Regions from separate parts of the Rhodoferax sp. GW821-FHT07G04 genome, predicted to be linked through region 2. Evidence: riboswitches for the same ligand, from Rfam matches in the RefSeq annotation. Region 2 holds a riboswitch; the other holds the start of a gene.

Region 1 (10,455 bases), on a different contig from region 2:
TGTTTGGCCAGCACTTTATTGATCAGATCCGGCAACCAGGTTTTGACTTCGCCGAATAGCTGGGTGATGGCGCTCTCCCGCATGCCAGGCTCAAACTTGTCCATCAGCGCTTCATAGGGTGTGTTGCCAGTCGCGTCCGCCAGAAAGCGGGCTTCTTGGCGGGCCAACGCAACAACCTCACGGAAATTGCCCAGGAAGCCTTGCCAGTCATTGGCCTTGCGCTGGGTGCGCCAGGCGTGTTCGCATCGTGCACTGGCCAGGCTCTGCGCCTCCACCAGGTCTTGTGGTAGTTGATTGACCAGTGCCCATTCGCGGTGCATCTCTACCAGGCTGGCCTGGTCGGCCTCGGGCAGATTGGCCTGCTGTGCCGCATCGAATTGGGCCTTCAGCGCAGGATTGGTCAGCGTCTGGTGCATCAGCACCTGCAGTTCGGCCATGGCCGCCGCACGCGCCTCATTGCCCTTGGCAGGCATCATGGCTGCTTGGTCCCAACTGGCGATGGATGCCAGATGGCTGTAGTGGTGCAGGCGCTTGAAGGTGGCGTTCAACGACGCCAAAGCGGATGCTGCTGTCATGGTGTGCCGTCCTTTGGAATGGGGCGTGTGGGTACGCTGCGGTTGCAGATGTTGCTGTGCAAGGCACTGCGCACGGCCCAACCCCCAATGGCGTGGCGGCTGGCTTCCACCAGCGAGCGCCAGGTGGCGGTGTCCGTGCGCATGATTTCGATGTTGGGTTGCTCGGCGGCGGGAATGTCCGCCAGCATGCGCGCACGGGTGATGGGGATGTAGGCCTCCGGCTTGTCGTAAAAGCCCATGGGGCCGGGACCGCGCGGCATGGAGGACAACACATCCATGCCCTTGACGACGCGGCCTACCACGGTGATGTTCAGGTCCAAGGCCCGTGGTGCCTGGCCGTTGATGGCATACAGGCTGGTACCGTTGCTGCTGTCGGGCTTGGTGCTGCGCGCTGCGCCCACGACGCCATAGCAGTGTGCCAACCAGGCTTTGTTCTTCGCCGGGTCGGCAGCCACCGGCATGCCGTCTACAAAACCGCTGACCGGCGCCCAGCCATCGGGGTCGGTGAACTTGGTGATGGGCAAACCTTTGAACGGAATCGAGAACTCAGCCGGCAATTCGGCCAGGGCCGTGCCCAGGGGTTTGAGCTTTTCCTTCTCTTTTTCGTCGTCTGCAGGATCAGCCCACTGGGTGACGTAGTTATCTTGCACGCGCACCACCGCGGAGCCGGTGTAGTAGCCCTCGCGGGTCAGCGTGCGGATATTGGCGGCATGCTTGGGCGCAAAGCGCGGTGCCAGTTCCAGAATCACGGACTGGCCATTGATCTCCATGACCAGTGTGTTCTCCGGTTCGAGCTTGCGCCAATCGCTGGGGGCCGACTGCTTGATGATGTCGGCCTGGCTGACGGTGGGTGGTTTGGCTGCGATGGCTGCCTGGCACGCTGCCAGGGCGATGCAGGCTATGGCCAGTTGGGTCTTGGTAGGCGTATTCACGTTCATCACTCCTTGAGGGTGGTCTTGCCCATTTGCCACAGCAGGAAGCTGTAGATATCGGCGGACATGGCATTGCGCTGGGTGGCGGTGCTGCCCATGCCATGGCCGGCTTGCATGTCCAGGCGCAGCAGCACGGGCTTGTGGCTGCTGGAAGCGGCTTGCAGGCGTGCTGCAGCCTTGCCGCTGTGCCATACATCGACACGGGGGTCATTCATGCCATGCACTAAGAGTACGGCCGGGTAGGGCGTGCCGTCCACGATGTGGTGGTAGGTGCTCATCTCCAGCAATGCCGGAAATTCCTTGGCGTTGGCAAAGCTACCAAATTCGGAAATATTGGTAATGCCATTGGCGCTGTCTTCCGCACGCACGGCATCCATGACGCCCACATCAAAGATGGCCGCAGCAAACAATTGCGGCGCCGTGGTGACCGTGCGACCCACAAAAATACCGCCCGCGCTGGTGCCCATGACGGCCAAGGTCTTCGGCGTCGCATAGCCTTGTGCGATCAGGTACTCGGCACAGGTCACGCCATCTTTCCAGGTGTTGGACTTTGTGGCCTTTTGGCCCGCGCGGTACCAGGTGTCACCATGTACACCGCTGCCGCGCACATTGGCCAGTGCCAGCACCCCACCTTGCTCGATCCAGGCCAGGCGCGCAGCGGAGAAGCCCGCGGTGATGGAATGCCCATAGGCGCCATAGGCGTTGAGCAGGGTCGGGTTGCTGCCATCCCGCTTGAGCCCCTTCTTGTAGAGCAGGGTCATGGGGACGAGTGCACCATCGTGGCTGGGTACTTCCACGTTCACCACTTCCACGTCGGGCGGATGCGGCAAGGCTGGAGTGGTATGCAGGCCTGTGTCGACCGAGACATCGCCCTGGAGCACAAAACTCCGCGGTGTCTGGGTCCACCCGCTCAAGGTGTACAGCACATCGGTGTAGGCATGTGCCAGGTCACGGCTGACGGTGGCGGCCCCTTTGAAGGGCATGGGTATGGATTCGCCTTGCGTATTGCCATCGCGGTAGCGGCGTGGAACGATTTCTGTGCCTTGGCGTACCGATGCAATGAGGGCGTCGCGTGTCAGCGTGAAATCCTCCAGCACGCCGTCGGCGGGGGCGGTGGCTACTTCCACCGCATTCTGCAAACGCGGTTTGCGCAGGTCCAGTTTCATGATCCGCTTGCGGGGGGCATTGGCATGGGTCATGAAATACAGGTAGTCGCCACGCAGGTCTATGGCCTCGATCTTGTCCTGGTAGCCTGAGATCCGGGTCCACACGGTATGGGGCTTGCCCAGATCCGAGGTGCGGGCCACGAACAGCAAGCCTTCAGGCAACGTGGTGTCGGTGGTGCGCGCAATCATCCAGGGACTGGCCGTCGCAAATTGGATGGACGCGACGTCCAAGCGCGCCAGTCCCAACTGGGTTGTCACCGTGGGGCCGAACACGGCTTGTGCGTTCGTGGCGCCGACCTTCAGCCACATCACGCGGCTGTCCAGATAGGTTTCGCTTTCGGGTTCGCCCGGTGTGGATGCTTTGAGCTGGTTGAAGGTCAGCGAGTGGCTGTCCGGCAGCCAATGCACCAGACCTTCGTGTACGCGGGGAATGGGCTGGCCCATCGTCTTGCCGGTGGCGATCTCCAGCACGTAGAGGGACGCATCTTCCGAGCCGCCAGCTGACATGCCATAGGCCACATACTTGCCGTCCCACGACGGCCGGAAGTAGTTGACGGCATGCGGCACGCCGGTGCGTTTGGCTTCCAGTTCCGGGTCGACCAGAATGCGTTCGGCGCCTTGCAGGCCCAGGCGCATGGCCAGCTTGTATTGGCGTTCGCCCTTGGGGCGCTTGAGGTAAAAGACTCTGTCACCCTGCAGGCGGATGAGGCTGCTGATGGCGTCACCGTTGGCCGAGGTCAACTCCGTGATGCGCTTCTCCAGCGCATCGCGGCCGGCAATGCGGTCCAGTGTGGCACGGGCATATTCGCCTTGGCCTTTGTACCAGGTCTGCACCTCGGGGTTTTTTACGCTCTCTAAATAGCGGTAGGGGTCAGTGAGCGTGACGCTGTGCAGTGTTTCGCGAACTTCTTTGACTGGCGCAACGGGCGCGCTCGGGTTCTCGATGGCACAGCACACAGACCCCACTGCGATCAGCAGTGCGCCCAGTGCCGGCTGGATGATGGTTCTGGATATCAACCGGTTCATGGCTACCTTTGGTGTTGGTAAGCCCGCAAGCATAACGCGGACTACCAGGCCCAATGGACAGACCGGTGTATCGGAGGGGTGGACGGCGGTTTGCTGGGGTTGGACAGCGCCGGTGGCGTGCTCGCTACGTAGCGAGCACGCCAGCTTGTTCCTTAGCCCAGGTCGAAACGCACGCCCTGTGCCAGCGGCAATTCCCGCGAGTAGTTGACCGTATTGGTCGCGCGGCGCATATAGGCTTTCCACGCATCCGAGCCCGATTCACGGCCGCCGCCGGTCTGCTTCTCGCCACCAAAGGCACCACCAATTTCGGCGCCCGAAGTGCCGATGTTGACATTGGCAATACCGCAGTCGGAGCCCGCTGCCGACATGAACTGCTCGGCCTCGCGCACATCGGTCGTGAAGATGGACGACGACAGACCCTGGGGCACATCGTTGTTCAACGCAATGGCTTCAGACAGCTCGCTGTACTGCAGCACATACAGGATGGGCACAAAGGTCTCGTGGCGCACCACCTCGGTCTGCGCGGGCATCTGCACCAGGGCCGGGCGCACATAGAAAGCGTTGGGGAAACGGTCCTGCAAGGCACGTTCACCGCCGGCCACCACACCGCCTTGGGCCTTGGCCTGCTCTAGCGCAGACTGCATGGCATCAAATGCGGCACCGTCGATCAGCGGGCCGACCAGCGTGCCCTCTTCCAGTGGCGAGCCGATCTTGAAGCTGGCAAAGGCGCGGGTCAGCCGCGAGACCAGGTCCGCATGGACTGACTTGTGGACGATCAGGCGGCGAGCGGTAGTGCAACGCTGGCCCGCGGTGCCGGCTGCGGCGAAGGCCACGGCACGCACGGCCATGTCCAGGTCGGCAGACGGCGCCACGATGATGGCGTTGTTGCCACCCAGTTCCAGCAGGCTGCGGCCAAAGCGTGCCGCCACGCGTGGACCCACAGCCTGGCCCATGCGGGTGCTGCCGGTGGCCGATACGAGAGCGACCTTGGTGTCGTCGACCAGGGCTTGACCCACGTCTGCGCGACCCATCACCAATTGCGACAGGTTGGCCGTGCGGTCCGCACCAAAACGTTGGCACGCACGGTCAAACACGGCCTGCACGGCCAGCGCGCACAGCGGAGTCTTCTCGGACGGCTTCCACACCACGGTGTCGCCGCAAACCAGGGCCAAGGCGGCATTCCACGCCCACACAGCCACGGGGAAGTTGAACGCGGTGATCACACCCACCACACCCAGCGGATGCCAGGTTTCCATCATGCGGTGACCGGGCCGCTCGGACGCAATGGTCAGGCCGTACAGCTGGCGCGACAGGCCCACGGCGAAATCGCATATGTCGATCATCTCTTGCACTTCGCCCAGTCCTTCGGACAGGACCTTGCCGGCCTCCAGCGACACCAGCGTGCCCAGTGCCTGCTTGTGTTCGCGCAGCTCTTCACCGAGCAGACGCACCAGTTCACCGCGTTGCGGTGCGGGCACGGAGCGCCAGCTTTGGTGCGCGGCGTGCGCGCGGCCGATGACAGCCGCCACTTCGGTCAAGGCGGTTTCGTGCACTTGGCCCAGGTTTGCGCCGTCGATGGGTGAGCGGGATGCCAGCGCACCACCCGTATAGGCAGTGGCGGACACACCCAGGCGCGTCAGCAGGGTTTGGATGGAATCATGGGGATTGGACATGGTGTCTCCGTAAGCGGTAAAAACGGCAGGCTTAACCGATGGACTCAACTTGGCGCGACTGTTGGTACGCCTTGCCAAAGCGGTTGGCCAGGAAAGCTGGCAACTCTACCTGTTCTTGGCGGATGAAACCAGATTGCGGCAATTTGCCCTCACGGAACAGATCGACAGCCGCGCAGATGCCGGCGGCGGTGGTGATCTGGATGGCGCTCAGCGGGGCCTTTTCGTCGCGGTCCGCAAAGATCTTGCGGGCAAAAACTTCCTGCACCAGGTGGCCGTCGCGCTCGCCGCTGACGGTCACAAACACCAGCACCACGTCCTGCATGGTCAGCGGGATGGACTTGCGCAGAATGTCCTTCAGCGTTTCCTGGTCATGTTTCATACCCAGCTCTTGCAACAGCATCTTCATGATGTCGCAGTGGCCGGGGTAGCGCACGGTCTTGTAGTCCAGTGTATTGACTTTGCCCTTCAGGGTCTCGCACAGCGTGCCCAGGCCGCCGGAGGTGTTGAAGGCCTCGTACTCGGTGCCATCCAGCGAGAAATGCTCCATGCCTTCCAGCGGCAGCACTTCGATGATTTCGCCGTCGCGAATCGCTTCGCAAGGGTGGCAGTATTCGTTGATCAGGCCGTCCACGCTCCAGGTCAGGTTGTATTTCAATGAATTGGTGGGGAAGGCGGGCAGTGCGCCCACGCGCATCTTCACTTCGTGTAGCTTGCTGAACTTCTTGCTCAGGTGGTGGGCCACGATGCCAATGAAGCCGGGTGCCAGGCCGCATTGGGGCATGAAGGCGGTCTTGGCACCTTCGGCCATGCGCATGATCTCGCGGGTGGCGGCCACGTCTTCGGTCAGGTCAAAGTAGTGGCAGCCGGCCTCCAGCGCTTGGGCTGCAGCCATCGTGGCCAGGTGGTAGGGCAGGGCGTTGACGACGGCGTCATAACCTTTGAGCGCGGCGCGCAAAGCGGCGGCGTCCGAGGTGTCGATCTGTGCCACTTCCAATGGCAGGTGGCGCAGCTTCTTCAGCGCTTCTTCGCTGCGGTCCACGACCTTGACCTGGTAGTCACCCGATCCGGACAACAAAGTGGCAATCGTTTGGCCAATGTGGCCCGCACCCATCAGAACAACACGCATGGAAATCTCCTGGTTAATAAGTTTGGATGAAAGAAGTCTAGGTGCAGGTTCGGACGAATTAAATAGGCATTTTGACGAATTGGTTGATAAAACAGACGATTCGTCATAGTATTTAGTCAATATGAAATATCCCCAAGCATGAGTACCCGCGCGAAGCCGTCTAGAACTGTCAAAACCAGCACGGCAGCGACGGGCGCATTACTGGAGCGCACCAGCACCCTGCGCGATCAGCTGGATCGTGACCTGTTGGCGCTCTTGCAGGCCAATGCCCGTGCCTCCACAGCTGACTTGGCTCGCCAGTTGGGCACTGCGCGGACCACGGTGCTGGCGCGCCTGGGCCGCATGGAGCGCGAAGGTGTGATCGCCGGCTATACCGTGCGCTTGGGCCAGGATGTGCGCGACATGGGTCTGCAAGCCTTTGTGGGCATTACGGTCCAACCCAAGGCCGGCCGCGAGGTCGTGCGCCAGATCTCCCGCATGCCCGAGGTGCGCCAACTCTGCGCTGTCAGTGGCGAGTTTGACTACGTGGTGCTGCTGCGAGCCGAGTCCGCGCTGCGCATGAATACGCTGCTGGATGAGATGGGCAATTTTGATGGTGTGGTGAAGACCACAACGTCCGTAGCGCTGGAGTGGAAGATAGATCGCACCTGACCCATGGCCCTGTGCGCAGGCTGCCTTTTAGGGGCGCCGCTTACAATAGCGTTATCGGGTCGGCCTTCGCCGCTGACCTGCAAACGCTAGGGGTGCTGGCTGCTTTTGGGGTGGTTGGCTGAGATAACACCCTGGAACTTGATCAAGGTAATACTTGCGCAGGGAAGCGTGGTGAGAACATGCCAACGATTGCTCCATCACCCGTGGTGCGCCGTTCGGCCCATAGCCTTGCTGTCTGCATCCCTGCCATCGAACAACGAAAAGGATATGCGATGGCGCTCCATCTCAATGTAAAACTTTCCCCCTGCGCCGCCGCGCTGACCGTGCTGCTTGCCGCACCCCTTTGGGCGCAGACGGCCTCCCCAAGCCTGCAAGCAGTCACCGTCACCGGCAAGTCTGCCCCGGTATTGGACATTGACCGTGCCGACGTCGGCGGTCTGGGCCAGACCTTGGCGCAGACTCCCCAGAGCATCACGGTGCTGAGCGCCGATCTGCTGTCTGCCACAGCATCCAGCAGCCTGTCGCAAGCCATCAAACTGGATGCATCGCTGGCCGACAGCTACAACACCACGGGCTATATCGAAGGCCTGTCGGTGCGCGGCTTTCTACTGGACCAGGGCAACAATTACCTGCGCAATGGTCTGCCCGTGTCCAATTACGCGCCCATCGCCTTGGAAAACAAAGAGCGTATTGAGGTGCTCAAAGGCGTGGCCGGCATGCAGGCTGGCGTCTCAGCGCCCGGTGGCCTCGTGAACTTTGTTACCAAGGCGCCACAGGCCGGCAACTTCACCACCGCCACGGTAGGTGGAGACGGCAATGGCGGCAGCAAGGTGCATGTCGATAGCAACACCGCCTGGGGGGCCGTAGGTGTGCGCGTGAACTTGGCCGCGGAGGACCTGCGCACGGTGTTTGACCGTGCCGAGGGCAAACGTGAGTTTGCCAGCCTGGCCCTGGCGACCCAGGCCACCAGCCGCACCAAACTGTCGGCCGATCTGGAATACCACCACAAGAAGCAGCCTTCGGTGCCCGGCCTGGGCCTGTTGGACACCAATGGCGATGGTGTGGCCGATACCCTGCCCGCCAGCAACTACTCCCGTCTGAACCTTAACAACCAAACCTGGTCGCAGCCCTTTGAGGCTACCAGCACCAATGCCCAATTCGCCATTGACCACCAGATCACGGCGTATTGGAGTTCCCATCTGGGCCTGAGCACACAGCGCACCGTCGTGCAGGACCGGCTGGCCTTTCCCGATGGTTGCAGCACCGGAGCCAACTATGTCTATCCTGGCCTTTGTGGAAATGGGGATGTGGACATTTACGACTACCGCAGTGAAAACGAAGAGCGAAGCACTTGGGCCTGGGATGCCAGGATGCAGGGCAAACTGCAGGCAGCTGGCGTGGTCCACCAGTTGACCCTGGGCCTGAGCGGCCGTCAGGCGCGCACCGACCTCGCACCCAAGCAGGCCTACAACTTTGTGGGCACGACCAACATCAACACGCCGAGCGTGCTGCCCGCCGACGCCTCGGCCAACGATCTCAACACCAACAGCCGCGAACGCGCAGTCGATGCTTATGCGTCTCTGTCCAGCGATCTGAGCCCCAGTGTGCGCAGCTTTGTGGGCTTTCGCACCTCGCACCTGAATCGCAGCAGTGAACGCAGCGACGGCTCGCGCGCCATCGCCATCGACCAAACCGTCACCACGCCTTGGGCGGGGTTGTCGTGGTCGCCTGCGGCCAGCACCATGCTGTATGCGTCTTGGGGGCAAGGCGCCGAGTTGGAGGCCGTGCCCAACCGCCCCAGCAAATTTGTCAATGCGGGAGAGGTGTTGCCCGCGCTCAAGAGCGACCAGACTGAGCTGGGCCTGAAGTGGCAGGCTCATCCGCGCCTTCTGGTGTCCGCAGCGGCCTTCAGCGTCAACAAGCCCTATGCCGATGACCAGGCCACAGCCACTGGCGTGCCGCTGCGCATAGCCGGGGGCAAGACAGCCCGCCACCGCGGGGTGGAACTGATGGCGGTGGGGCAGGTTGACAAACAGCTTTCCTTACAGGCCAGCCTCTTGCTGCTGGACGCCAAGTACACCGATGCGGTCGACCCCGCACTGGTGGGGCAACAGGTCACCAATGTGCCCAAGACCAAGGCGTCGCTGTTTGCGGACTACAAGATTGCGTCTTTGCCCGGCCTGTCGCTCAGTGGATTGCTGACCCACGAGAGTGGAAAGACCGTGACCGCGGACGGCAGTGTGGGCCTGCCCACAGCTTGGCAGCTGGATGCCGGCCTGCGCTACCAAAACCGCCTCATAGGCAAGGCTACGCAGTGGAGCCTGAATGTCGAGAACCTGACTGATCGCAACTACTGGCGTGAGGCACCCACCCAGTACTGGGGCGGCACCTATCTGTTCCCATCCACACCGCGCACGGTGCGGGCGCGGGTCACTGTCGAGTTTTAAGGCCTAGGGCTTAGACTGGACTGGCATGCAGCCCCGCCTGGTTTGCCTGATAGGCGCCGAATGCACCGGCAAGACCACGCTGGCACAGGCCTTGGCCCATCGCACGGGCGGTCTGTGGGTGCCGGAGTATCTGCGCAGCTTCACGCTGCAGCAGGGCCGCACTCCGCTGCAGGTAGAGCAGATCCACATACTGCAAGAACAACTGCGGCAGGAGACCGAGGTCTACACCCTCGCCCAACGTGAACAGTTGCCATTGGTGTTGTGCGACACCGCCCCCCTGCTGACCGCCGTCTACAGCGACGTGGTGTTTGGTGACGCCTCACTGTACCCGCAGGCCTATGGCCTGCACGCCCGCTATGCAACCACCCTGCTGTTGGAGCCTGACATCCCCTGGGTGTCCGACGGTCTGCAACGCGACGGCGTGCAGGCGCGTGCCATGGTGCATGCGCGGCTTGAGCAGGTGCTGGCACAAGGAGCTTGGCCCTGTGTGCGTATCGCGGGCTCCGCCGAGCAACGCTTGCAGACCAGCCTGAACGCCTTGCAGTCATTGGCGCCGCAGTAGCCTGCGCACCGCTGTGCGGTTAGACTGGCTTTTTTGATTTCTGCGGGAGCCCCACCATGAGCGAATTGGTTGTCTACAGCCTGGAAGATGGCATCGCCACGCTGACCCTGAACAATGGCAAGGTCAACGCGTTTTCACATGAACTGATCGCTAGCTTCAACCGGGGGCTGGACCAGGCCGAGGCCGCGGGTGCCGTCGTCATCGTCACCGGCCAGCCCGGCATTTTGAGTGGGGGTTACGACCTCAAGGTCATGATGGCTGGCCCCCAGGCCGCCATTGATCTGGTGGCGGCTGGCT
Region 2 (10,455 bases):
CCAGACCCGATAGCGGCCCCAGCCGTGCCGAGATGCTGGAAGCGGGCAAACCCAGCTTCACCGACCCGCTGTGGTTCAAGCTCCAGCCCGCGTGGTACTGGGGTGTCATGGTCCTGCTGAGCCTGATGCTGCCGTCGGCCGCCATCGTCATCGCGCTGGAGGACAAATTCTTCAAAGCCCTGAACCCTGCGCTGGTCTTCTATTTCATCCAATCCATAGGCAGCGCCTACTTTGCGTTGTGGGCCTTCTTCCTGTCCATTGCCGGTGCTCGCCAACTGGCCATGTCGGCTGGCCAGAATTGGCCGATGGGACTGGGCTTTCCGCTGGAGATGGCCTTGGCAACCTATCTGGGTCTGGTGCTGTTTGCGATGATGGGCTACACCCTGTACCAGTTCCACCAGGAGCTCAACCTGGATGTGGAAGTCGACTTTGACGACCACCGCCAAGCAGGCGGCGCCAAGGCCATCGCCCGCGCGGGCTCTGCCAATGTGGCCATCCACGGTGTGGCCCCGGCCGATCCCTTCGAACGCAAAATCCATGCACTGCTCAAAGAGGGCAACGTCAAGGAAGCGATTGCCGAGGTCAAGGACCACATGCGCTACGACCGCTACGACCCCGCGCTCAACACACGCTTACATGCCTTGTATGTGCAGCAAGGTGACCCTGCAGCCACCACCGCCCATGGTCAACAGTGGTTGACGGCATTGGTGCGCGCCCAGCAGGGCAAGCAAGCGGTGGTGGCCTTGGGCAAGCTGCTGGCCATTGACCCCGAGTTTGTGGTCGCCGACGGTGATGTGGTGTTGCCCACCGCACAAGCAGCGCTGGACATGCGCGAGGCAGCCCTGGCCGTCAAGCTACTGAAGGGGTTTGACAAGCGCTTCCCCCAGCACCCGGACTTGCCCGCCGTACTGTTCATGGGCGCCAAGCTGATGAGCGAGAAGATGCGCCAACACGACAAGGCCGCGGCCCTCATACGCTCCGTGCTGGGGCGCTTCCCCGACCACGCCATCGCCAGCGAGGCCAAAGCCTATCTGACCGTGCTGGAGACGGTGGCGGCCAAAGCGGCTACGGCGCGGGCGTAGTGAAGGCCGCGCCTACAGCGTAGGCTTGGCCTGCAGCGGCAGCACCGCTCTACTGCGCTGCTGCCCCCGCGCAAACTCCGCCATCAGCGTAGAGCACGCGTCTTCGGGGTCGGCCGCACGGGTGATCGCCGTGATCACCGCCGCGCTGGCCACGCCCTGGGCCGCAACCTCGGCGATATTGCCCGCATCAATACCCGCAATGCCAACCACCGGCACCGGCAGCACGCCGGCCCAGTAGCGCAGGTTGTCCAGCCCCTGGGGAATCCACGGCATGTCCTTGCTCTGTGTTGCGAAGATGGGTCCGCAGGCGATGTAGGACGGGCGCAGGGCCCAGGCGCGGGCCACCTCCCAATAGCTGTGGGTGCTAAGCCCCAGGCGCACGCCGGCCTGGCGCAGGGCACCCAGGTCCACCGTGTCCAGGTCTTCCTGACCCAGGTGCACACCATAGGCGCCCAGGCGCAGTGCGAGCTGCCAGTGGTCGTTGATGAACAGTTGGGCGCCGGGCGTGGCGTTGGCCAGCGCGATGGACTCGCGCACCTGCGCCTCCAGCGTCGGCTCGTGGGGGTCTTTGATGCGCAACTGCACCGTGCGTATACCGGCGGCCAGCACGCGGCGCACCCAGGCGGCACTGTCGACGACGGCATAGACGCCCAGGCGTGGGTCTCTGAGCGTGCGAAAGGCGGGGGGATCTACCGCCTCGCCGCTGCGGCCACTCGCTTGGAGAGCATTGGCATGGGGCGACAGCGCCGGCAGGTTGGCAATCTGCTGCGCAAAGTCCGCTTGTGCGCTAACCGGCCCGGCCCCAGCACCCGCTGCATAGCCGTGCCGCAGCGCGTGGGTGGTGGTCATCTTGGCCAGCACCACGGCATCGGCCACACAGTAGCCGCTGGCCAGCGCAGCAGCGGCCGTGGATGCAAAGGTGCAGCCGGTGCCGTGCTGGTGCGCGGTGTCCATGCGCGGCAGGCTGAGCCAGGCGTTGGCCTGCGGGCTGCTGAGCCAGTCGCTGGCGACGCCCTCGTGCTGCGCGGCATCGCCACCGGTTATGACCACGGCCACGGGCGGGTTGGCACGCTGGGCCAGCGCGCGGGCCATAGCCTCTGCATCGGCGCCGTCAAATCCCGGCTGCAGGGCCGCCAGCAAGCGCTGCGCCTCTGCGCGGTTGGGGGTGACCAGCGTGGCGCGCGGCAGCAGCTCCTGCACATAGGCCTGCACGATGGCGTCGTCGGCAAAGCCCGCGCCGGTGCTGGCACCCAGCACCGGGTCCACAACCAGCGGCACGGCATGGCCCTGGGCGCGCAGGCGGTCCACCCAGCGGCAGACCACGCGAATGTTGTCCACACTGCCCAGCAGGCCGGTCTTGATCGCTGCGGGTGGCATGTCTTGCGCCAGTGCCGCCAATTGGGCGTCCAGCAACTCGGCGCGCACCGGCTCCACCTGCGTCACCACCACCGAGTTTTGCGCGGTGATGGCGGCCACCGCCGTGCAACCATGCACCCCGAATGCCGCCAAGGCCTTCAGATCAGCCTGCAGGCCTGCGCCACCGCCGCTGTCGGACCCGGCAATGCTCCAGACGATGGGCCGTGCCGACTCTTTTCCGCCAGAAGCACCATTGCCAAATGGGGCGCTAGCCCTCGTCGAATCTATGTGATGCGCTTCTGATTTCATAGCAATATGGGGTAACCCGCTACCGGCGTGGATGCTACTGCCATGTCCTGCTTGGCCATGACGCCGGCCTCGTAGGCCAGCCGTCCGGCGCGGATTCCCAAGCCAAACGCGCGCGCCATGCGCACCGGGTTCAGCGCCTTGGCCACGGCGGTATTGAGGAGCACGCCGTCCAGCCCCAGCTCCATGGCCTGCACGGCGTCCGCCGGTGAGCCTATGCCGGCATCCACGATCAGCGGCACACCGGGCAGGCGTGCGCGCAGCGTGCGCAGCGCGCCGGGGTTGACCAGGCCCTGGCCGGAGCCAATGGGCGCGCCCCAGGGCATCAGGATATTGCAGCCCACGTCCAGCAGGCGCTGGCAGCTGACCAGGTCATCGGTGCAGTAGGGGAAGACTTCAAAGCCGTCCTTGACCAGTTGGCGGGCCGCGTCCACTAGTTCGAACGGGTCGGGCTGCAGCGTGTGCGCATCTCCCACCACTTCCAGCTTGACCCAGTGCGTGTCAAACAGCTCGCGCGCCATCTGCGCCAGCGTAATGGCCTCGCGCGCCGTGCGGCAGCCGGCCGTATTGGGCAGCAGGTGGGCGCCGGTGGCCTTGATGGTGCCGAAGAAATCGCCCTCGGCCGCGGCGCTAGCGCCGGCAGCGACCTGGCGGCGCAGCCCCACGGTGACCACCTGCGCGCCCGATGCGGCAATGGCCTGCTGCAGGATGGCGGGCGATGGATAGCCCGCCGTGCCCAGCAGAAAGCGGCTCTGCAGCGTGCGCCCACCCAGGGTCCAGGTATCGGACGGGTTGTAGCCCGGGTTTGTGCTGTTGCTCGTGTCCACAGGACTAACCTCCTTCAATCGGTTGGAACGTGACGATGGCGTCACCATCCGCCAGCGTCTGCGCGGCCCGCAAAGCGCGTGGCACAAACTGGCTGTTCAATGCGGTGGCCACGGCGTTGGGGCTGTGGCCCTGCTGCTCCACCCACTCTGCCAAGGTTCGCGCGGCGGTGGTCTGCGTGGTGCCGTTGACCACCACGGTGAGGGTCTGCGACACGGTGGCTGCGGATGCGCTCATTGCAAGCCCCCGGCCAGTGCCTCTTCCACCATGGCCGGTGCCACCAGCCAGCCGTGGCGGTACAGGCCGTTGATGCGTGTGATGCCCTTATCGCGCGTCAAGAGCGGCAGGTTGTTGGGCAGGGCCGGCCGCAGGTTGGCCTCGGAGTGAACGACGCGGGCCTCGGCCAGCTCGGGGATCACGCTGTGCGCGGCGCTCAGCAGCTCCAGCGTGCTGCGCAGCGACACTGGCGAGCGGTCCTCGCTCTCGATCTCGCTGGCGCCCACCACCAGGATGTCGTCGGGGCGGGGCACGATGTAGACCGTGTGCCGCGGATGCACCAACCGCACCGAGCGGCTGAGCTGAATACCCGGCGCGTGCAGCCAGAACACCTCGCCGCGCACACCGCGCACCGGTAGCTGCGGGCGCGCACCCAGACCGCGCACGTCGAACACATGGTCAAAGCGCAGGCTCTCGGCCCCATGCGCGCCGCCCTTGCTCAGGCGCACCTGCAGTTCACCCGCGGCGGCCCCCTCCACCACCGTGTTCCAGTGCCAATGCGTACCCTGGCGCGTGCCCTGCGCGGCCAATGCCTGCATGGCCTGCACGGTGTGGATCTGGCCCTCGCAAGGCAGCAGCCAGCTCAGGGCCGGGCCCTGGATGGATGGCTCCAACTCGGCCAGGCGTTTGGCGTCCAGCAGCTCGGGCTGGTAGGGCGCACCGGCCTTGGCCTGCAGCAGGCTGACCACGCGCTGGGCCGCACCGGCATCGCCCCGGTGGGCCAGCAGCAGGCTGCCTTGCAGGCTGAGCGCCACCGGCTCACCCAGGCCGTGCACGATGGACGGCCACAGGTAGCAGGAGCGCAGGCCCCAGGCAAACACGCGCTCGTCGGCGCACTCGAGTTCGGCCACCGGGCTCAGCATGCCCGCCGCTGTCCAGGCTGCGGCCTCAGAGCCTGACTCGGCGTTAGGCCCAGGGCCCTTGGCCGGGTCGAACACATCGACCCGGTGCCCGGCGCGGCTGAGTTCCAGCGCCAGCAGGCGGCCTAGCAAACCCGCTCCTGCAATGCCAATGTGCATATCGACTCTCCTGGCTCGGTCAGGCCTTGGTGATGGGGATGTAGATTTCGCCGCCCGCTTTTTTGAACGAGTCCGACATGGCCTCCATGCCGGCGTCCAGCGCCTGCTCTTCGCTGACGCCCTTGGCCTTGGCGTACTCACGCACCTCTTGCGTGATTTTCATCGAACAGAACTTGGGGCCGCACATGCTGCAAAAGTGCGCGACCTTGGAGCTGTCCTTGGGCAGGGTTTCGTCGTGGAAGTCGCGCGCGGTGTCGGGGTCCAGCGAGAGGTTGAACTGGTCCATCCAGCGGAATTCAAAACGTGCCTTGCTCAACGCGTCATCCCGTGCCCGCGCACCCGGGTGGCCCTTGGCCACATCGGCCGCGTGGGCGGCGATCTTGTAGGTGATGATGCCGGTCTTCACATCGTTGCGGTCGGGCAGGCCCAGGTGTTCCTTGGGTGTCACGTAGCACAGCATGGCCGTGCCGAACCAGCCGATCATCGCCGCGCCAATGCCGCTGGTGATGTGGTCGTAGCCCGGTGCGATGTCGGTGGTCAGCGGGCCCAGGGTATAGAACGGCGCCTCGCCGCAGTGCTTGAGCTGCTCGGTCATATTGGCCTGCACCATGTGCATGGGCACGTGGCCAGGGCCTTCGATCATGACCTGCACGTCTTGCGCCCAGGCCTTTTGTGTCAGCTCGCCCAGCGTGCGCAGTTCGGCGAACTGGGCCTCGTCGTTGGCATCAGCGCCCGAGCCAGGGCGCAAACCGTCACCCAACGAGAAGCTCACGTCATAGGCCTTCATGATTTCGCAGATCTCGTCGAAGTGCGTGTACAGGAAGTTCTCTTTGTGGTGGGCAATGCACCACTTGGCCAGGATGGAGCCGCCGCGCGACACGATACCGGTCACGCGGTTCGCGGTCAGGTGGATGAAGGGCAGGCGCACACCGGCGTGGATGGTGAAGTAGTCCACGCCCTGCTCGGCCTGCTCGATCAGCGTGTCGCGGAAGATGTCCCAGGTCAGGTCTTCGGCAATGCCCCCCACCTTCTCCAGCGCCTGGTAGATGGGCACGGTGCCGATGGGCACCGGTGAGTTGCGCACGATCCAGTCGCGCGTGGTGTGGATGTTTCTGCCGGTGGACAAATCCATGACGGTGTCTGCGCCCCAGCGGATGGACCAGACCAGTTTTTCCACCTCTTCCTCAATACTGGAGGTGACAGCCGAGTTGCCGATGTTGGCGTTGATCTTCACCAGGAAGTTGCGGCCTATGGCCATGGGCTCCAGCTCGGTGTGGTTGATGTTGGCGGGGATGATGGCGCGGCCGCGGGCCACCTCGTCGCGCACAAACTCCGGCGTCATGACCTTGGGGATGCTGGCGCCGAAGCTATTGCCCGCCAGACGTGCCTCGCGCTCGGCATTGCCCAGGTACTGCTCCATCCAGGTCAGCTTCTGGTTCTCGCGCAGGGCCACGTATTCCATCTCGGGCGTGATGATGCCCTTGCGTGCGTAGTGCATCTGCGTCACGTTGCCGCCCGCCTTGGCCCGGCGCGGCTGGCGCTGCAGGCCGGCGGCCTGGGCGCGCAGTGCGGCCAGCGCATCGGTCTCGCCGTGCTTCAGGCCGTCGTCCAATGCGTAGGGCTTGCGGCCCTCGTAGACTTCGGTGTCGCCGCGTTCGGCAACCCAGCCCTGGCGCACCAGCGGCAGGCCCTGGCGCACATCGATCTCGGCACGCGGGTCGGTGTAGGGGCCGGAGGTGTCGTAAACCGTGACGGCCTCGCCATTGCTTTGCAAGATCTCGCGCACCGGCACCTGGATGTCGGGGCGGCTGCCTGGCAGGTAGCGTTTGGTGGAAGCGGGAAGCGGTTCGCGGGTGAGGCGGATGAACTGGGCTAGCTTGTCGGGTGCGTTCATTGGAATGTCTCCTGAGGTAATCGTCATCACCCGAAGACAAAAGGCACCTGCCCCGCAAACTGTGAAAAGGCGCCGCCTGGACGGTTCTGGGCCATTGGCGGCTGTGCACTTCTTACGCTGGTATCAACCAGATCAAGTTCGCGGGTTCGGAATCCATCTCAGCGCAACCACTGCGCACCCCGGGCAAGGCGGAGTGTACGACAAACCGGTCGTTGCCCCAGTCAGGGCTGGTTCCTCAGTGCTCCACCTGGCTGCCGCTCCTGAAACAAAAGGGTGACCTGCGAGATGTAATCCCGCGCCACCGTCTCGCCCTGCCTCGCAGCCAGGGCGGCCAACAGGTTGGAACGCAAGTACCACAGGGTGTCAATGTCGGTAGCAAAGGTGACCCTATGGCGCAGATCGGCGTTGTCGGGGCAGTGCTTTTCCATCAGCGCGAGCATCGCCCCACGCACCCGCGCGAAGGTATCGGGGGCACTGCTGATATCTTGGCCCAGCATGGCCCAATAGCTGTTTCGAATGCGCATGGCAGTACTCCTCTTGCAGCGGGCGCCTTCCGTGCGAGGCACGCTTCCCGACACGCCGTTCATCGCCATCATCATGCGATGTTATGAGGGCTGAATGCAAGGCTCTGTAAATGGATGAGGCCGGGGTGTGCGGCGTCTTACGAAGAGTTACTGTTTGTGAATTCAGTTAACACCGGTATTGGCGTCATTGCCGCACTGGCGCCGCCAGTTTGCCCATACCTCGCACGGCAAGCAATTGCCATACAGAAAGGACAAACGTGGCGACCAGCAGCAATATCGACATGGGTTGGACAAACGCCGTGCTACCAACCAAAAAGAAACCAGAGTGGATGGCGCAGGTCAGGAAACCCAAGGCCGCCAGCAGCTTGTAGAAAAACATCCCAGCTTGAATATTGGCCACTACGCGGTTGTGCGCATACAGCACCAGCGCGATGATGGGAATGTTGAGCAGCAAGTTCATCTGGTTGCCACCGGGAATCCGAAACAACTCCCACTCGCGCCAGAAGGCGGCGTCTATCTGGTGCGTGATGAGGACGGTGGCATTGGCCAGGAAGAGCCCGTGCAGGCGAGAGGTGCTTGCCATGGGCTATCCAACGCTCATCTTGGCGTAAGACTGGCGCTCGATCTCCTGCACTTCAACGCAGAGCTGAACCTGCAGAGTTGATGGCCAGGCACACACGCCATTCAGCGCACTCAGCAAGCTCTTCGAAAGTTCTTGTTTGATCTCAATCGAACGTCCGCTCAATATCGCCAACTTCGCATGGACAAAAGCACGGTCCGCCGTTGATGTGCCCACCAGAAAATTGCTGAGTCGAACGGCTCGGCTCTTGATGTCAACTTCCTCAAACTGACCGGACGCCATCAGCGCCTGGTTCAACGCCATCAAAGCGCCTTCGGCGTTGAACTGTGGCAGATTGTTGGAGTATTCGATGGTCAGATGGGGCATGCTGTTCCTTGCGTGGCGAGAGACTGAAACCGTTATCTATCGCATTGTCGTCCGTGTTAGCTGTGTGGCGGCTTGAACCGCTTCTCCTTGTCATACGGAAACACATCGTGCACATGGCCCGCCTGGATGCGGTCCTTGTGGCTTTGCCAGAACGAGGCCTCCAGCAAGTCGGCGTGGTGCTGCATGAAGATGCTGCGCACCGCCGGATTGCCCAGCAGGAAGGGGCCGAAGGTTTCGGGAAACACGTCCTTGGGGCCCACGCTGTACCAGACCTCGCCGGACATTTCGTCTTCTTCGTTGCGCGGCGGGGGGACGGTGCGGAAGTTGCAGTCGGTGATGTATTCGATCTCGTCATAGTCGTAGAACACGACCTTGCCGTGGCGGGTGATGCCGAAGTTCTTCCATAGCATGTCGCCAGGGAAGATATTGGCGGCCACCAGGTCCTTGATGGCGTTACCGTACTCGACGACACCGCGCTCGATCTGCTCGCGGGCACGCACCGCCGCCAGGCTTTGGTCGGCTGCAGTGGCACCGCCGGCATCAAAGGCCTCTTGCAGGTAGATATTGAGCGGGATCATGCGCCGCTCGATGTAGACGTGCTTGATGATGACTTCCACCGTGCCATCGCCATCGCGGTCGCTGATCTCCAATTGGCTGGGGGCGAATTTCTGAATCTCGGCAATCAGCTCGTCGTCAAACCGGTCGCGCGGGAAGCCGACCTCGCTGTACTCCAGCGTGTCGGCCATGCGGCCCACGCGGTCGTGCTGCTTGACCAGCAGGTACTTGCCCTTGATCTGTTCGCGGGTCGTGTCCTTCTGCGGCGGGTAGTAGTCCTTGATGACCTTGAACACATAGGGAAACGACGGCAAATCGAACACCAGCATGACCATGCCCTTGATGCCCGGCGCGATGCGGAACTTGTCGGTGCTGTGGCGCTGGTGGGCCAGCAGGTCGCGGTAGAACAGCGTCTTGCCCTGCTTGGCCAGGCCCAGCGCGTTGTAGATCTCGTTGCGGGGTTTGCGCGGCATCATGCTGCGCAGGAACTGCACATAGGCGGACGGGATCTCCATGTCCACCATGAAGTAGGCGCGAGCAAAGCTGAACAGCATCAGCAGGTCGTCCTCGCCAAACAGCGCGGCGTCTATGACCAGCTTGGAGCGGTGCGCATGGCTGTCCTCGGCGGCGTCACCCGCCGCATTGCGATCGTCCGCCAGACGCGCGGCCGTGGGCTTCTTGGTGTGCAGAATCGGCAGCGCAAACGGAAACTCGTTGAAGCCATTGATCAGCTTGCCGACGATGTAGCAACCCTTGTTGCGGAAGAACAATCCGGTCAGCACCTGAATCTGGAAATTGGCGCGCAGCTTGGCATCGCCCAGGCGCTCCATCATGGCGTCTTGCACCAGGCCGCAATAGTGCTCCAGGTTGTCAAAGGGGCGCTGCAGGTCAAAGTCCTTGACCATGGTGACCAGCACGCTGGCCATGGTGTCGCGCTTGGGGTAATACGAGCGGTACGTGGGGCGCTTCTTGGACTCGTCGTTTTCGATGTACTCGGTGCTGACGGCCGGGCGCACGAAGATGAAGTCGTTCTGGAAATAACTGCGGTGCAGTATCTTGGTGGTGACCGAGTTGAAGAAGGTCTCGGCCAGCTCGGGCTGGTGGTGGTTCACCAAGAGGCCGATGTAATGCAGCTTGATCTGCTGCCAGATGTCCATGGACTGGTCGCCGGCTTTGAACTCGCGCTCCAGGCGGCGTGAGCATTCCGTCACCCGCAGATCGTAGAACTCGATCCGCTCCCGTTGCGCCCGCTGCTGGCCGTGCCAATCAGCCGTCTCAAAGCGGTGTTTGGCGCGAGCGGACTCGGTGCGGAACAGCTGGTAGTGGCGGTTGAAGCCATCCATCATCGCCTTGGCGATGTCATAAGCGATAGAAGAGTCCAGGCGGGTGGGAAACATGCTGCTCACTTATTCATAGCTACTCACGCAATACCGACGAGGGCTAGCGCCTATTTCTTTCAAACCTACTCGTGGCGGGCGATCAGGCGCACGCCCGACAGGGCCTGGCGGTACAGCACGTCCAGGTCATCCGCACCGCTCACCGTCATATGCAGGTCTTGCAGCAGGCCGTCCTGCAGGCCATAGACCCAGCCGTGCAAGGTGACGCCCTGGCCGCGCGCCCAGGCGTCCTGCACCACCGTGCTTTGGGCCACATTGACGACCTGCTCGATGAC

The links. Region 2 has a riboswitch for thiamine pyrophosphate ahead of thiC (phosphomethylpyrimidine synthase ThiC). Riboswitches for the same ligand answer to the same signal wherever they lie in the genome.
Region 1: another riboswitch for thiamine pyrophosphate. It lies ahead of AC07OO_RS04945 (TonB-dependent siderophore receptor); the one in region 2 lies ahead of thiC (phosphomethylpyrimidine synthase ThiC).

Annotation. Positions count from the first base shown of each region.
Region 1 covers NZ_JBWKQD010000001.1:1,066,911-1,077,365, reverse strand. The annotation lists gene AC07OO_RS04975 (carboxypeptidase M32) at 1-575, opposite strand, end outside; gene AC07OO_RS04970 (peptidylprolyl isomerase) at 572-1,507, opposite strand; gene AC07OO_RS04965 (prolyl oligopeptidase family serine peptidase) at 1,513-3,699, opposite strand; gene amaB (L-piperidine-6-carboxylate dehydrogenase) at 3,852-5,372, opposite strand; gene AC07OO_RS04955 (saccharopine dehydrogenase family protein) at 5,404-6,498, opposite strand; gene AC07OO_RS04950 (Lrp/AsnC family transcriptional regulator) at 6,637-7,149, shown strand; TPP riboswitch at 7,228-7,331, shown strand; gene AC07OO_RS04945 (TonB-dependent siderophore receptor) at 7,422-9,596, shown strand; gene AC07OO_RS04940 (AAA family ATPase) at 9,622-10,158, shown strand; gene AC07OO_RS04935 (crotonase/enoyl-CoA hydratase family protein) at 10,215-10,455, shown strand, end outside.
Region 2 covers NZ_JBWKQD010000002.1:793,737-804,191, forward strand. The annotation lists gene AC07OO_RS12840 (tetratricopeptide repeat protein) at 1-1,082, shown strand, start outside; gene thiD (bifunctional hydroxymethylpyrimidine kinase/phosphomethylpyrimidine kinase) at 1,095-2,747, opposite strand; gene AC07OO_RS12850 (thiazole synthase) at 2,744-3,571, opposite strand; gene thiS (sulfur carrier protein ThiS) at 3,576-3,806, opposite strand; gene AC07OO_RS12860 (FAD-dependent oxidoreductase) at 3,803-4,864, opposite strand; gene thiC (phosphomethylpyrimidine synthase ThiC) at 4,884-6,758, opposite strand; TPP riboswitch at 6,850-6,950, opposite strand; gene AC07OO_RS12870 (hypothetical protein) at 6,980-7,282, opposite strand; gene AC07OO_RS12875 (DUF6713 family protein) at 7,467-7,865, opposite strand; gene AC07OO_RS12880 (5-carboxymethyl-2-hydroxymuconate Delta-isomerase) at 7,869-8,228, opposite strand; gene aceK (bifunctional isocitrate dehydrogenase kinase/phosphatase) at 8,285-10,180, opposite strand; gene can (carbonate dehydratase) at 10,246-10,455, opposite strand, start outside.